DNA from 3 places in the Geodermatophilus arenarius genome. Region 1 is predicted to be linked to each of the others. Evidence: riboswitches for the same ligand, from Rfam matches in the RefSeq annotation. Region 1 holds a riboswitch; each other region holds the start of a gene.

What was found. A riboswitch is a leader RNA that binds a small molecule or an ion and turns the genes downstream of it on or off. The one in region 1 is predicted to bind cyclic di-AMP.
Region 2: linked by a shared signal. The riboswitch ahead of ACFO3M_RS18480 (C40 family peptidase) and the one ahead of ACFO3M_RS11805 (C40 family peptidase) in region 1 are both predicted to bind cyclic di-AMP.
Region 3: linked by a shared signal. The riboswitch ahead of ACFO3M_RS13300 (C40 family peptidase) and the one ahead of ACFO3M_RS11805 (C40 family peptidase) in region 1 are both predicted to bind cyclic di-AMP.

The regions. Positions count from the first base shown of each region.
Region 1 is NZ_JBHSGR010000011.1:76,178-81,173, reverse strand. Features, by position in the region: gene ACFO3M_RS11825 (fumarylacetoacetate hydrolase family protein) at 1-451, shown strand, start outside; gene ACFO3M_RS11820 (hypothetical protein) at 509-712, opposite strand; gene ACFO3M_RS11815 (PASTA domain-containing protein) at 832-1,416, opposite strand; gene ACFO3M_RS11810 (hypothetical protein) at 1,642-1,800, opposite strand; cyclic di-AMP (ydaO/yuaA leader) riboswitch at 2,203-2,287, shown strand; gene ACFO3M_RS11805 (C40 family peptidase) at 2,321-2,833, shown strand; gene ACFO3M_RS11800 (carbohydrate kinase family protein) at 2,892-3,809, shown strand; partial or broken gene ACFO3M_RS11795 (DUF222 domain-containing protein) at 3,994-4,779, shown strand; gene ACFO3M_RS11790 (HNH endonuclease signature motif containing protein) at 4,753-4,996, shown strand, end outside.
Region 2 is NZ_JBHSGR010000023.1:11,171-16,166, forward strand. Features, by position in the region: gene ACFO3M_RS18470 (serine hydrolase domain-containing protein) at 1-923, opposite strand, end outside; gene ACFO3M_RS18475 (DUF3817 domain-containing protein) at 939-1,256, opposite strand; gene ACFO3M_RS18480 (C40 family peptidase) at 1,469-2,584, opposite strand; cyclic di-AMP (ydaO/yuaA leader) riboswitch at 2,596-2,728, opposite strand; gene ACFO3M_RS18485 (hypothetical protein) at 2,923-3,147, shown strand; partial or broken gene ACFO3M_RS18490 (YhjD/YihY/BrkB family envelope integrity protein) at 3,202-4,017, shown strand; gene ACFO3M_RS18495 (transglycosylase domain-containing protein) at 4,044-4,996, opposite strand, start outside.
Region 3 is NZ_JBHSGR010000013.1:104,410-109,405, reverse strand. Features, by position in the region: gene ACFO3M_RS13305 (M48 family metalloprotease) at 1-930, opposite strand, end outside; gene ACFO3M_RS13300 (C40 family peptidase) at 1,101-2,291, opposite strand; cyclic di-AMP (ydaO/yuaA leader) riboswitch at 2,308-2,487, opposite strand; gene ACFO3M_RS13295 (hypothetical protein) at 2,644-2,931, opposite strand; gene ACFO3M_RS13290 (D-alanyl-D-alanine carboxypeptidase family protein) at 3,043-4,773, opposite strand; gene ACFO3M_RS13285 (DEDD exonuclease domain-containing protein) at 4,939-4,996, shown strand, end outside.

The sequences.
Region 1 (4,996 bases):
CGACGTGCAGGGCGTGGAGTCCCAGGTCGGCCTCGGCCCGGCCAAGGGCAAGGACGGCGCGACGACGCTCGGCCCGGTCCTGGTCACGCCCGACGAGCTCGAGCCGTACCGCTCCGGCGCCGGCTACGCGCTGCGGATGGCGGCCGCGGTGGACGGCGTCGAGCAGGGCGGCGGCAGCTGGGCCGACATCCACTGGTCGTTCGGGCAGATGCTCGCCTACGCCTCGCGCGGCACCGAGCTGCGGCCCGGTGACGTCGTCGGCAGCGGCACGGTCGGCACCGGGTGCCTGCTGGAGCTGCGGTCGCTGCACGGCGAGGACCAGCACCCGTGGCTGCGGCCGGGCGTGGAGGTCGCGGTGACGGTCGAGCGGATCGGCACGGTGACCGCACGCATCGTCGCCGGCCCCGACCCGGTGCCGCTGGGTCCCCCCGCGACGGCCGCGCGGGCCTAGGGCGGAGCGTGCCCGTGCTCCGCCCCACGGTGGAGCCGGAGCACGGGCGCGCGCCGGTCAGTCCTCCGCCTGGCCCATCCCGGTGCCCTCGGCGGCGCCGGGGAAGCCGGGGCGGTCCCCGCTGCCCATGGGTCCCTGGGCAGCGCGGGGTCCCTGCTCGGGAGCGTCGTCGGCGACGCCGTTCTCGTCGGGGTGCTCACCGGGCAGCACGTGGTCGTCGGTGCGGCCGTCCGAGCCGCCGTTCGGCGGACCCTGGGTCATCGCGGACCTCCTCAGCCGTGCTCCGACCGGACGGCTGGGCTCACCCCGGTCGGGGCACGGGGTACCCGGCCCGCCGCCCCGGACACGGCTCGGGCGGTCGGCGTCCGCCCCGCGACGGGTCAGGGGCAGCTCTCCTCGAGCTTCACGACGCCGAGGTCGATCGTCCCCTCCGCCGCGCCGGTGACCCGCTGGCCGGCCGGGACGTTCTGCGTGCAGACCCTCCAGTTGGCGTCGAGCACCTGGTTGCGGGTGCCGAGCAGGTCGTGGGACAGGCTGAGGAAGACGCCGTTGGCCTGGATCAGGTCCTGGGCGTCCTGCAGGGTCATCCCGACCACCGACGGCATGGCGAAGTCGACCACCGGCGCGGCCGGCGTGGTCGGGGCCGGGGTGCTCGGGGCGGCGGTGGTGCTCGGCACGACGGCCGGCGGCGGTGCGCTGGAGACGGGCGGGACGGCCGGCTGGGGGCTGGAGGTCGCCGTCACGGTCTCGGTGACCGTCGTGGTGCTCGCGGCGGCGGTCGCCGCCTCGTCGTCGCCACCGCCGAGCGCGGCGCCGACGGTTGCGACGACGAGGACCAGCGCGAGGACGGCGAACCAGGGACGCAGGTAGACCGGCGTCTCCTTCTTCTCCGGAGGCGGGGGCAGGAAGCCGGGCAGGGGGCCCTGCGGCGGCTGCCAGGGCTGGCCGGGCGGCGGTTGGGTCATGGGGACACCCCGTCGTGCTGGAGGGACCCGCGGCGGGTGCAGTCGCACCGCCGTCGCGGGAGGAACCGCGGGAGCGTGCCACGGCGGGACGGTGCTCCCCGGGACGTCCGGCACGGCGTCGTAGCGGGACGGTCACGAAGTGCCCCGGTCGCCTCGCCGGTCCCCCCGGACACGCCGCGGCCCCCGTCCTGGGTGGGGGACGGGGGCCGCGGTCGCGCTCGCAGGTCAGTAGCCGCGACCGGCCTGACCCTTGCCGCCCTTCGCGTTCTTGGCCTGGAAGTCGCGGATGAACTGCTTGATCTTGGCCTGGTTCTGCGGCTTCCGGAGCTCCTGGACGACCTTGGCGGCGACGCCCGAGGCGATCAGGTTCCTCATCATGCCCATGGGGGGACTCCCTCCTCTCGACTGCTGGTTCCGGTGCCCCGTCAACGGGCGGCGCAACCGTCGCGATCCCCGGGGCTTCCCCGCTCCCGTCGTGGTGGGCCGCTGACGCGCTGTGCGGACGCACCGCTGCGCCCTTTCTCGTCCGCCCCGGCGTGTCGGCGCCTGCGTGTCGGAGGTCGAGCGGCGGAGGGAACGGCTCCTGCGCTGGTGGGACGGGCGATTCGGATCCGCGGCCCGCGTCAAGTCCGCGGCTCGCGGCCGGGCGTGGCGCGGATGCGATCCGGTTGAACGCTGCAACACCCCTCCCTACCGTCGTCGCGGTCCGGCCGGCCCTCAGTCACCTCCCGTGTGACACCCGCCGGACACGCCGAACCAGGCGGCCGGCAGCCGGCCGGCGCCCGGACCGGGGACCCACGTGAGCACTGGGGTGAAGCGCGCTCCGTCGCGCCGGGCGACTCCTCCGCCCGAACCCGTCAGCTAACCCGGTAGGCGGTCGCGGAGAACAGGAGAACCGTCGTCGATGACGACTGCACGCACGTCCACCGCCCGTCGTTCGTTCCGCGGCATCGCCGTCGCGGCCATCGCCGGAGCCGGCATCGCCCTCTCACCCCTCCCGGCGTCGGCCGCCGCGGGCGACGGGGGTACCGCGACGGTCGCCGCCGCACCGGCGGCCGCTCCCAACGGCGCGGCCCAGACCGCCGTCGACACCGCCCTGGCCCAGGTCGGTGACCCGTACGTGTACGGCGCCACCGGCCCGAACTCGTTCGACTGCTCGGGCCTGACCAGCTACAGCTACCAGGCGGCGGGCGTCTCGATCCCGCGCACCTCGAAGGCCCAGTCGACGTTCGGCACCCCGGTGGCGAAGGCCGACCTGCAGCCGGGCGACCTGGTGTTCTTCTACAGCCCCGTGTCGCACGTGGGCATGTACATCGGCAACGGCCAGATGGTCCACGCCTCGACCGCCGGCAAGCCGGTGGCCGTCGTGAGCCTGGACTCGATGCCGGAGTACGTGGGCGCGCGCCGCGTCGCCTGACGCGCGGAACGGTGTCCCCGGCCGGCTCGCCCGGCCGGGGGCACCGAACCGTCCTCGGGTGGTGTCCGCCGGCGATCCCGCCTGGCCGCGGCCGGCCGGCCCCGGGCCGGTGGTGGCGGTGGGCAAGCTCGTCGCCGACCAGCTGCTCGAGCTGTCCGCGCCGCTGGTGGCCGGCGGCCAGCAGCGGGTCGAGCGGACGACGACGGCCGGCGGCGCCCCCGCCAACGTCACCGCCGGCGTGGCCCGCCTAGGTGCGCCGGCGCGGTTCGCGGGCTGGGCCGGCGCCGACCCGCTGGCCGACGGGCTGCTGGCCGGTCTCGCTCGGAGGGGCGTCGAGCTCGCGGTGGTCCGCCGCGGGCGCGCGCCGCTGTCGACGGTGCTCGTGCATGCCGACGGCGAGCGCACGGTGCTGACCGACCGCGGCGAGGGCGGCCTGGAGCCGGCCGACGTCCGGCCGGAGTGGTTCGCCGGCGCCGCCGTCGTCCACCTCGACGGCTACGACCTGCTGCGCTTCCCCGATGCGGTGCGGGCCGCGGCCGGCACGGCGCACGACCTCGGCGTGCCGGTGAGCGCGGACGTCGCCGCGGCCGCCCGGATCGAGCGACACGGTGCCGATGGCTACGTGGAGCTGCTCGCCGGGCTGCGTCCGGACGTGCTCTGCTGCGACGCCGCGGAGGCCACGGCCCTGGGCCTGGACAGCGCCCTGCCCACCTGGGCGCCGCCGCTGGTGCTGGTGCACGCCGGCGCCCGGCCGACCCGGGTCGTCACGGCGGCGGGCACGGTGGAGGTCCCGGTGGAGCCGCTGCCGGCGGGCGGACCGCGCGACACGACAGGCTGCGGGGACGCGTTCGCGGCCGGGCTGCTGACCGGCTGGCGCGCGGGCGTGCCCGTGCTGGACGCCGTCCGGACCGGCCACGCGGCGGCCGCCGTGGTGGCGGGTGTGGTCGGCGGTCAGCCGCCACTGTCAGGCGCCTGACCTGGGAATTCGTGCTGCGAGAGGCCGCCGGACCGGCTGGACTTCGATCATGTGTTCGGGTGAGCCGGGGAGCGGGGACGTCCTCGACGACGTCGCCACGCTGGTCGCCGAGCGCAACCGGATCGACGCCCGCCTGGCCCGGGCGGTCCGCGCCGCGGAGCTGTCCTAGGCGCCGGAGCGGGACGGGCTGACGTCGATGGCCTCCTGGCTGCGCGGGCACTGCCGGCTCTCCGATGCCGCCGCCGCGCGGCTGGTGCGCACCGGGCGGGCACTGGAGCACCTGCCCGCCCTCGCCGAGGCGCACCACGCCGGACTGGTGTCCGCCGAGCAGGTCGCCGTCGCGGCGCGGGCGGTGACACCCGAACGCCTCACCGCCGCCGCGGCCGCCGGGGTGGACCTGGCCGTCATCGACGCGGTGTTCACCGGGGTCGCGGTCGAGCGCCCGCACGCCGACCTCATCGCGGTGGTCCAGCACTACTGCAACGCCCTCGACCCGGACGGGCCCGAGCCGGATCCGACCGAGGGGCGGTCGTTGACGTTGTCCCGGCACGCCGACGGGTCGCTGTCCTTCCGCGGGCACCTGGACGCGGTCGGCGGAGAGAGGCTGCAGGGCGCACTCGAGGCGCACGTGCAGGCCGACCGGCCCGCCGGCGACGGGCGCACCCGCGCCCAGCGCCTCGGGGACGCGCTGGTGCAGCTCGCGGACAACGTGCTGGCCTCGGGCAACCTGCCGACGCTGCGCGGGCACAAGCCCCAGATCGCCGTCGTCATCGACGTGGCGGACCTGGTCGACCCGGCCGGCGGGCCGAACGCCGGGCGGATGGGCTTCGGCGCCACCATCTCCGCCGCGAGGGCCCGCTGGCTGGCCTGCGACGGCGCGGTGTCCCGCGTGGTGTTCGGCCCCGACGGCGCACCGCTGGACCTGGGCCGGGCGCAGCGGCTGATGAGCCGCCACATCCGCAAGGCGGCCGAGCTGCGCGACGGCGGGTGCGTGTTCGCCGGGTGCGGGGCGCCGACGTGGTGGTGCGATGTCCACCACCTGGCCCACTGGATCGACGGCGGCGACACCTCGCTGGAGAACTCGGCGCTGCTCTGCGAGCGCCACCACACCAAGGTCCACCACGGCTTCCGGGTGGAACGACAACCGGACGGCCGATGGCGCACCTACCGACCGGACGGCACTGCGA
Region 2 (4,996 bases), on a different contig from region 1:
GAGACGCCGCCGGTCCCCTCCTCGCGGTCGACGAAGACGCCGGCCAGGAAGCCGGGCATCGAGCCGCCGTGGCCGGTGAGCGTGCGGCCGTCGACCCGCAGCACCTGCAGGCCCAGCCCGTAGGCCGACCAGGCCGGTGAGGAGCCGTCGACGCCGGCCGGCACGGCCATCTCCTCGAGCGTCGCCGGGGACAGCACGTCGCCGGTGTCGCCGAGCAGGAAGGCGGCGAAGCGGGCGAGGTCGGCCAGCGTCGCCCACAGCTGCCCGGCGGCGGCCATCACGCCGGCGTCGTGCTCGGGCTCGGGCAGGACGACGTCGGCCCACGGGTGGACGGCGTAGCCCTGCGCGGCGCGGCCGGAGGGGCGCGGCGTCGTCCGGGTCATGCCCAGCGGCCCGAGCACCTCGGCGGTGACGACGTCCTCCCACGACCGCCCGCGCAGCCGGGCCACGAGCTCGCCGAGCAGGCCGAAGCCGAGGTTCGAGTAGTGGAAGCGCCGGGCCTCGCCCAGGACGACGTGCTCCCCGGACAGCCGCAGGTCGGCCAGCGGGCCGCCGGGCACCCGCTCCCACCAGCCGCCCGGGCTCTCCGCGGCGGCGCCGGCCAGGTGCGAGAGCAGCTGGCCGACCGACCGGTCGCCGAACGGCGTGCCGGGCACGTGCCGGTCCAGCGGGTCGTCCAGCGCCAGCCGGCCCTCGTCGCGCAGCCGCATGACCGCGACGGCGGTGACGGTCTTGCTGATGGACCCGAGCCGGTACTGGACGTCGGTGTGCGGCTCGGCGACGTCGCCGCGGCCGGCCGACCAGGCCAGCCCGCCGTCCCGGACCACCCCGGCGACCAGGCCGGGCGCCCGCCCCTCGCGCTGCACCCGGGCGGTGCGGGCCAGCAGGGTGCGGGCGGTCGAGGGCAGCACGGGCTCCGGCATGACCGGAACGGTAGGTCAGGCGCGGACGGGCGCCGCCAGCCGCCCGGTGCGCCCGGCCCAGCGCTCGAACACCACGGTGACCAGCGGCGGGATGGAGGCGGCCAGCGCGAGCAGCGTCGTCCACCGGGACCAGCCGAGCACCCGCGCGGCGACCAGCGCCACGACCACGTAGGCGATGAACACCGCGCCGTGGACCGGCCCGAACACCTGGACGCCGGCCTCCGAGGTCTCCGGCACGTACTTGACGTACATGCCGGCCAGCAGGCCGATCCAGGAGAGGGCCTCGGCGACGGCGACGACGCGGAAGGCCAGGGCGACGGTGCGGGGGTTCATCGGTGCGCGGTCCTCGGGTCGGGGGCGGTTCCGGAGGGTCAACGCGGCAGCGGGCGCCGGCGTCCCGGTCGCGGGGTGTGAGGTGCGTGGCAGGGTCGGGTCGTGCGGGGTCCGGCGCAGCGGGGGTCCCGTCCGGTCCTGCTGCGCCGGCTGGCCGACCTGCGGCCGGACCCGGTGGCCGCGGCGCTGCCCCGGCTGAGGCGCGACCCGCGTCAGCCGATGCGGCGGGCGCCGGCGTAGCCGCCCATCGCGTCGATGCTGGCGACCTTGACGACGTCGCCCGACGTCGGCGCGTGCACCATCTGGCCGTTGCCGATGTAGATGCCGACGTGGCTCACCGGGCTGTAGAAGAAGACCAGGTCACCGGGCTGCAGGTTCGCGCGGGAGACCGCGGTGCCCATCGTCGACTGCATCCTGCTGGAGTGCGGGAGGCTGATCCCCGCGGCGCGGAAGGCGTACTGGGTGAGGCCGGAGCAGTCGAACGAGCTCGGGCCGGCGGCCGCCCACACGTAGGGCTTGCCGCGCTGGGCCATGGCGGTGGCGACGACGGTCCCGGCGACGCCGCTGGCCGGCGCGGCCGCCGCGGCCGGCTCCTCGGCGGAGGAGGACGCGGAGGACGACGCAGTGTCCTCGCGCTCCTCGTCGCGGCTGGCGCGGGAGTCCTCGGCGGCGTGCGCCGCGGCGGCGGCCTCGAGGGCGGCGCGCCGCTCCTCGGCGCTCAGCCGGGCGTAGTCGGTCTGGTAGGCGGCGATCTGCGCCTCGAGGTCTGCCTGCTGGGCGGCGACGGCGTCGTACTGGCGCTGCGCCTCGGCGGCGGCCTCGGCGGCGGCGGCCTGCGCGGCGGTGGCGGTCTCGGTGGCGGCCGCGGCCTGGCCGAGCAGCTCGCCCTGGTAACCGGCGACGCCCTGCAGCAGGGTGACGCGGTTGACGAACTCGTCGGCGTCCTCGCTGGTCATGAGCGCCTGCAGCGAGCCCATGCTGTCGCCGGTGTAGGCCGACCGGGCGATCCCGATCACCTGCTGCCGCGCGGTGTCCACGGCGGCCTGGGCGGCGGCCAGCTGCGCGGCGGCGGCGTCGGCGGCGGCCTGCTGGGCGACGAGCGCCTCGCGGGCCTCGTTGAACTGCTCGGTGACGGCCTCGAGCTCGTGGCCCCGGGCGGCGACCAGCTGCGCGGCCTCGGCGGCCGACGTCGGCTCCTCCGCCCGGGCCGGCGCCGGGACGGCCCCCAGCCCGAGACCGATGCCGAGGGCGCCGACGAGCGCGAGGGCGGCGCGGCGGCCGCGGCCGGTCGCGGGCGTGCCGGGGACGGACGTGCGCAGGGACGCCACGCGGCGGTCTCTCCTTCTCCCAGGCCGCCTACCGGGTTAGCTGACGGGTTCGGGCGTGGAGTCGCCCGGCGCGTGCGGACACGCGCTACACCCCAGGACTGCGATGGGTCCCCGGCCCGGTCTCCGCTGCGGGAGGACCGGCTCGACGGCGTCCACGGGGTGTCACCCGGACTGGTGACGGAGCGCCCCGTTGGACACACTCAGCGTAAGGTCCGTGACCGGCGTGTGACAATCACCCCGGTGTAATTACATCAGTCACGGACGGTGACCAGGCGACTCCGGGAGGTTCCCGACCCCCGCCGGTTTGCGCGGCCGTGGGGACGTGTACCGATTGCTGCATGTCCTCTTCCACGCGGATGCGCCTGGCCCGGCCGCTCGTCGTGCTCGCCCTGCTCGGCTCCCTGGTCGCCTGTGGCGACAACACCGACTTCTCCCGCGGCCCGACCAACTGCGACTCCGCCGGCGGCAACGCCAGCAACGAGAACGACGCCAGTTGCCAGGAGACCGGCCAGAACCCGGGCAACGACGCCCCCACCACCGACGACGCGAGCACCGACGACTGAGCGCCGTCCGGTCCCCGGCGGGCGCCGGGCCGCCGGGACTGGTGGCATGGGCGGGTGAGCCCGGCACGCAGGTGGACGGCGGCCCGGTTGCGGGTCGAGACGCGCGCGCTGCTGGCCGGTGCCCGGCGCCTGCTGCGCGGCCGTGACCTCGCGCTGATCGGCGCGGGCCTGACCTTCTACGCCGGCATCGCGGTGGTGCCGCTGGTGCTGGTCTCCGTCCGGCTGACCGCGCTGGCCACCTCGGCCGGGGAGGTCCGCGGGCGCAGCGAGCGGCTGGCCGAGCTGCTGCCGGAGTCACTGGGCGCGCCGGACGCGGTGGCCCGGCTGGTCGACGCCGGCGTCCGGCTGGACCTGCTGGGGTTCGCGCTGGCGCTGCTGCCGCTGTCGCTGTACGGCGAGGGGCTGCGGCGGGCGCTGATGCGGTTCAGCCAGCGGCGGGAGAACCTCACCGGCTGGCGGGGCCGGCTGCTCACGCTGCCCCTGGTCGTGGTGACGCCCCTGCTGCTGTACCCGCTGCTGCTGGCCGCCACGGCCATGGCCGACCTGGCCCGCGAGGACGGCGCCGGGCCCCTGATCGGGCGGTTCGCCGTCGGCTACTACTCGGTGCTGTTCGTGCTGACCGTGCCCATCCTCTGGGGCTACGGCGTGGTGGCCGGCGGCCGGCGCCGGTGGGGCGCGCTGGTCAGCGGCGCGCTGTTCACCGCGGCCTGCCTGTCCGGCTTCCTGCAGGGCTTCGTGCTGTTCCTGTCGCTGCCCCTGGACCTCGGCGCGCCCTTCGGCGGCCTGGTGGTCGTCGGTGCGGTGGTCGCCATCGGCCTGTGGCTGTTCCTGCTGCACCTGGTCCTGCTGGCCGGGTGGCTGCTCACCCAGTCCCTCGACGCGCGGCTGGGGCGGCGTCAGGCCGTCGGCCGCCAGGGGGAGCCGGGCGGCGGGGCCTCCGTGGCGGGCGCGGCGGGCGGGGGCGGCGGCGTGGCCGGTGCGGTCGGCGGCTCCGTGGCCGGTGGCGGCGGCTCCGGCGTCTGGGGCGGCTCCGGCGCCGGGGGCGGCGGCGGGGACGTCGGCGGGGACGTCGTCGGCGGCCTCGTCCCGGGCGCGGGCGGCGGCCCGGTCGGGGGCGCGGGCGCCGGCTCCGTGGGGGGCGCGGGCTCGGGCGCCGGTTCCACGTAGTCGCTGCCGTTGCTCACCAGGATCGACACCAGCTGGCCCGGCACGGCGCGGCCGCCGCGCGGCGGGCTGGTGCCCAGGAGGGTGCCGGCCGGCTCGTCGCTGTCGACGCGCACCGTCCGCGCGGTGAACCCGGCGTCGGTGAGGGCCCGCTCGCAGGCCCGGACGCCGGAGCAGCCGGGCACCGGGCGGGTGTTGCCGTTCTGCACGGTCTCGTCCGCGGGCGGGAACTCGCCGCTGCCGCGCGCGGTGAGGATCGGCTCCATCGCGTCGTGCCAGATGGTGGCGCCCTTGCCGCCACCGAAGCCGCCGACGTCCTCGTTGCGCTTGGGGTTGAGGACCATGACGCTCGCGGTGATCTCGGGCGTGTAGCCCACGAACGCCACCGAGTAGTTGTCCTGCGAGGTGCCGGTCTTGCCGGCGATCTGGTGGCCGCGGACGTAGGCGCGCGCCCCGGTCTGCCCCGGGTTCCCCGGCTCGACGTCCTTGCGCAGCATCTGGTTCATCGTGTTGGCCACGCCCGGTGGGATCGCCTCGGGCGTGCACCGGTCGCCGACCGCGAGCGGTTCGCCGTCGGCGCCGACCGCCGGCTCCCCGTTCCGGTCGAGGACGGCGGTCACCGGGACGACGTCGCACTGCGTGCCGCCGGCGGCGAACGTCGAGTAGGCGCTGGCCAGGGCCAGCG
Region 3 (4,996 bases), on a different contig from region 1:
CAGGACGTCGTCGGTGGCCACGTGCCCGAGCTCGTGGGCGACGATCGACTCGATCTCGTCCGGGGGGACGTCGGCCAGCAGGGTGTCGTAGAGCACCACCCGGCGGGTCGAGCCGAACCCGGACACGTAGGCGTTGAGCGACGTCGTCCGCCGGGACGCGTCGGCGACCAGGACGTCCTCGACCGGGGAGCCGCTCTCCTCGGCCAGCCGGAGCAGGTCGGTGCGCAGCTCGCCGGCCGGCAGCGGCGTGAAGCTGTTGAACGCGGGCTCGATGACCACCGGGTAGAGGAAGGAGCCGACGACGACCAGCGCGGCCGCGCCGCCGGCCGCCCACGCCCACCAGGCGCGGGGGGCGCGGCGGGCCAGCGCGACGAGCACCAGCAGGCCCAGGGCGGTGAGCCCGGCGTCGATGGCGGTGGAGACCGCGACGTCGCGCAGCCACAGCGGCCAGGAGCGCGTGGACAGCCCGTAGCGGTGCCGCACGACCTCGCCGTAGGCGGAGATCGGCAGCGTCGCCAGCCGGCCGACGACGACCAGCGTGACCGTGCCGAGCAGCACGGTGAGCGGCCAGCGGCGGCCTCCCGCCCGGCCGACCGCGGTGACCAGGCGGCTGCCCAGGCGGGTGAGGCCGAGCAGCGCCGAGACCGCGAGCCCGAGCACCAGGTTGGTCAGCGACGCGGGACGGATGTCGGCGGCGAGGGCCTCGGCGCGGCGGACGACCTCGGCGGGCAGCCCGGCGTCGTCGGTGACCGGGGAGGCGCCGCCGGGCGGGGTGGGCAGCGGCGTCCAGGGCGTCCGGAGCGCGATGACGAGGACGAGCGCCGCGCCGAGCACGAGCGCGACCAGCAGCGCGGCCCGGCGGGAGCCGGTGCGGTCCGGCCGGGTGGCCTCGGGGCCGGGGCGGGTGCTCGTCCCGCCCGCCCTGCCCACCCGGCCGATCCTAGGCGCGCGCCGGTGCCGCACCGTGCACTCCCCCGGCGGACGCCGAGGGCCGGCGACCCGTCCGGGTCACCGGCCCTCGGCCTCGCGACGTGCTGGAACGGCCTCCCTGCAGGGGCCCGCCGGGAGCTCGCGAGCGGTGGGGGCGGGGAGGTCCTCCGTCAGGCGATGCGGCGCATGGCGGTGATGCCGCCCATCGAGTCGACCGACACGACCTTCACCGGCTGCCCCGACGTGGAGGCGTGCACCATCTGGCCGTTGCCGATGTACATCGAGACGTGGCTGACCGGGCTGTAGTAGAAGATCAGGTCACCCGGCTGCAGGTCCGCCCGCGAGACGGCGGTGCCCATGCGCGACTGCATGCTGCTGGAGTGCGGGAGGCTGATGCCGGCCGCGGCGTAGGCGTACTGGGTCAGGCCCGAGCAGTCGAAGGCGTTCGGCCCGCCGGCGCCCCACACGTAGGGGTCGCCCACCTGGGCCAGCGCCGTCTGCACCGCGGTCTGCGCGGCACCGCTGCCGCCGCTGCCCGCCGACGGCGCCGGGGCCGGAGCGGGGGCCGCGGCCCGCGTGCCCGCGGTGGCCGGCGCGCTCTCCCCACCCGCGCCGCCGCCGGCGCCCGGCCCGGCCGGCGCGCCGGTGGCCAGGCCGGCCGCCTGCGCGGCGAGCGCCGCCTGCCGCTGCGCCTCGGTGAGCGCGGCGAACTGCGCCTGGTAGTCCGCGATGTCGCCCTGGAGCTGCGCCTCCTGGGCGCTCAGGTCGTCGAGGGTGCGCTGCGCCTCGGTCTCGGCGGCCTCGGCGTCGGCCTGCGCCTGCCGGGCGGCGGCGGCCGCCTCGTTCACCTGGTCGAGGACCGAGGTGGTGTGGTCGGCGATCTGGCCGAGGGTGGCCAGCGAGGCGACGAAGTCCTCGGCCGAGTCGCTGGTCATCAGCAGGTCGAGCCCGGCGAAGCCGTCGCCGTTGCCGGCGGTGTAGGCGCTGCGGGCCACCTCGCGGATCCGGCCGTCGAGGTCCTGCAGCCGGTCCTGCGCCTCGGCGGCGGCCTGGTCGGCCTCGCCGGCGGCGGCCTGCTGCTGGGCGAGGACCTCGCGGGCCTCGTTGACCTGCTCGGTGACGACCTCGAGCCGGTGACCGGCCTCGGCGGCGAGCTGGGCGGCCTGCTCCGGGGTGCCGGCCCGCTCGGGGTCGGCGGCCGCGGTGCCGGACAGCAGGGTGAGGGTCAGCGCGGCGGTGGTGCCGACCAGGGTGACCCGGCCGAGGCGGCGGGCCCGCGACGGGCGGTGCAGGCCGGCGATCCGGGTGGTGGGTGTGGACTTCTCGCGTGCATGCCCCAGGGCAGGGCGGGGGGTCGCCACGGGCGGCGGCTCTCCGTTTCTTCCTCAGCAACCGCCTACCGAGTTAGCTGACGGGTTCGGGCTGGGAAGACGTGCCCTATCTCCGCGCCCCGGTCGGGACCGGCGCGCGCGAGAACTCACCCCAGTGCTGCGGTGGGTCCCCGGCTCACCTCGCGCACCTCCGGGAGGGCGTCCGGTGACTCGGCGGTGTCGGCCGAGGTCACCCTGCGTCGGGTGACGACCACCCGGCCGGACGGCGCCACAGTACGGACGTGATGCAGTTGTGACAAACGGGGGGTGCGGGAACTGTGAGGACACACACGGTCAGCAGCCGCGCCACTCCGGTGCGTACCCGATCGGGTGTCCGCGCCGGTCAGCCCGTGCGCCGGCGCCCGTCCCGCGACGGCCGGTGCCGCAGGGGCGGCACCAGGCCGCCCTCGGCCAGCGCCCGCACGGCCCGCCGCTCGACGTCGTCGAGCTCCACGACCACGCCCGGGCGCGGCAGTGCGCCGTCCGCCGTCCGGGCCGCCGGGACGGAGGGCACCGGCAGCAGCACGGGGCCGGTGTCCCGCTCCGCGGGCGGGGCGCCCAGCAGGGCGGTGACGACGCAGTCGGCGCAGCCGGCGCCGCGCGCGGTGCACGAGTCGCAGTCGATGAGCATGGCCGTGTCCCTCCGGTGCCCCGGCCGCGCCGCCCGGTGCCGGGCCGCGGTCGGGACGGGTCTCCCTGTCGGTCGACCAGCACGCTAGGGACGGCCACCGACAGTCCCGGCTCAGCCGCCCGCGTACTCCCAGTGCCAGGGCTCCTCGCGGCCGTTGCCCGGGTCGGCCCAGGTCGGGTGCAGCCACCCGAACCGGCCGGCGTTGGCGACCATCCACGCGTACTGCGGCGTGCCGAAGCCGTCGATGCCGCCGCACAGGTCGACCGCCAGCCCCCAGCCGTGGTTGCTGGTGCCCGGGACCGCGGCCAGCGCCGGCTTCTCCCCGTACAGGCGGACCTGGCCGGCGTAGGTGCGGTAGGAGTCGGTGATGCAGATCGGCTGCCCGAACGCCGACGCGAACGCCGCGCTCATCGCCCGCCAGGCCGCCGCGGCGTCGCAGCGCAGCGAGTGGCCGCCCACCCCGATCGGGCACAGCGCGCTCGGCGGGATGAGGCCGTTGGGGTAGCCGCCCCAGGCCCGGGCGCCGTCGAAGCTCGGCGGGTAGACGGTGTTGCCGCACTCGACCCGCAGGGCTCCGCCGACCGGACCGGGGGCGGGCACCTCCGGCCGCGGGCCGAGGCTCGGCCGCCCGACGTGGACCACCTGGTCGGCCGGCAGCCGGCGGACGACGACGGCGCCGGCCCGCGCGTCGGCGGCGAGCACGGTCTGCGCGTCCAGCGCGATGCCGACGTGCCCCAGGCCCGCCTCGGGGGTCCCGAGGAAGACCAGGTCGCCGGGCAGGACGTCGGCCGGGTCGACGGGCGTGGTGACCGCGAACAGGCCGGCCTGGTCGGCGGGCAGGTCGATGCCCGCGTCGCGGTAGACGGTGGAGACCAGCGAGCCGCAGTCCCAGGAGTCCGGGCCGGCCGTCCCCGGCGCGTAGGGCCGGCCCAGGGCGTCCATGGCCGCGGTGACCGCGGCCAGCGTCTCGGCGGGCAGCACGAGCAGCGAGAGCGGACGGCGCGGCTGCTGCGCGGCGCCGCGCTGCGCACCGCCGGCCGCCGCGCCGATCGGCGTGAGCCCCGCGGGCAGGCCCCGGACCAGGTCGAGCAGCTCGGCCGCCGGCAGCGCGGTCACCCCGGCCTCGCGCAGCTGGCCGAGGTAGGCCCGCCAGTTGGCCGCCGTCTGGGTGTTGACGTCGACCTGCTGGCGCTGCAGGTCCGACAGCTGCCGGTCGACGTCGCCGAGAGCGACGTCGAGCTCCGCGGTGACCGCGTCGGCGGAGGCCTCCAGCTCGGCCACCTCCGCGGCCAGCCGGTCGGCCCGCTGCCGCGCCTCGGCGAGGACGGCGTCGGCGGAGGTCTGCCGGTCGACCGCGGTCCGCCGCTGCTGCTCGGCGGCACCGACCACCTCCGTGGTGTGCGCGTCGACGGCCTCCAGGTAGCCCAGCGCCGCGACGACGTCGGCCGGGTCGCCGCCGGTGAGCAGCACGGTCAGCGGGGTCAGCGCGCCGCCGTCGCGGTAGACCGCCGACGCGTACCGCGCCACCACCGACCGGTGCTGCGCCAGCTCGCCCTCGGCGGCGTCGACCGTGGCGCGGGCGGCGTCGACGTCGGCCTGCGCGTCGGCCAGCTGCTGCCGGGCGGCGGCCACCTCCGTCTGCCGCTGCTGCAGGTCGGCCTGGACCTCGGCGGCGCGCCGCTGCAGCCGGTCCAGCGCCTCGCTGTCGAGGACCCCGCTGGTCCCGCCGGGCTGGTCGCTGGGCGCGGCGGCCGCCGGGGCGGCGAGCAGGACGGCCACCACCGCCGTGACCAGCACGGACACCACGCCCCGCCGGGTGCGCCCCAGGGAACGCGCGCGCATCGGACCACCTCTGCAGTTCCGGACCCCGCCGGTCCGCCCGGGGATCGTCATCTCCGTGGAGCCGCTGCCGCAAGCGCGACGCGCCCCGCCGGTCCCCCGGTCGGGCGAGGTCTCCCCCGGGCGCGCGTCCCCGGGACTGTCCGACCCCCGGCCTACCGTCCCGCCGTGCTCTTCCCCGCCAGCGGCACGGGCTCCTCGGTGCCGCGCCACGAGCAGGCACCCG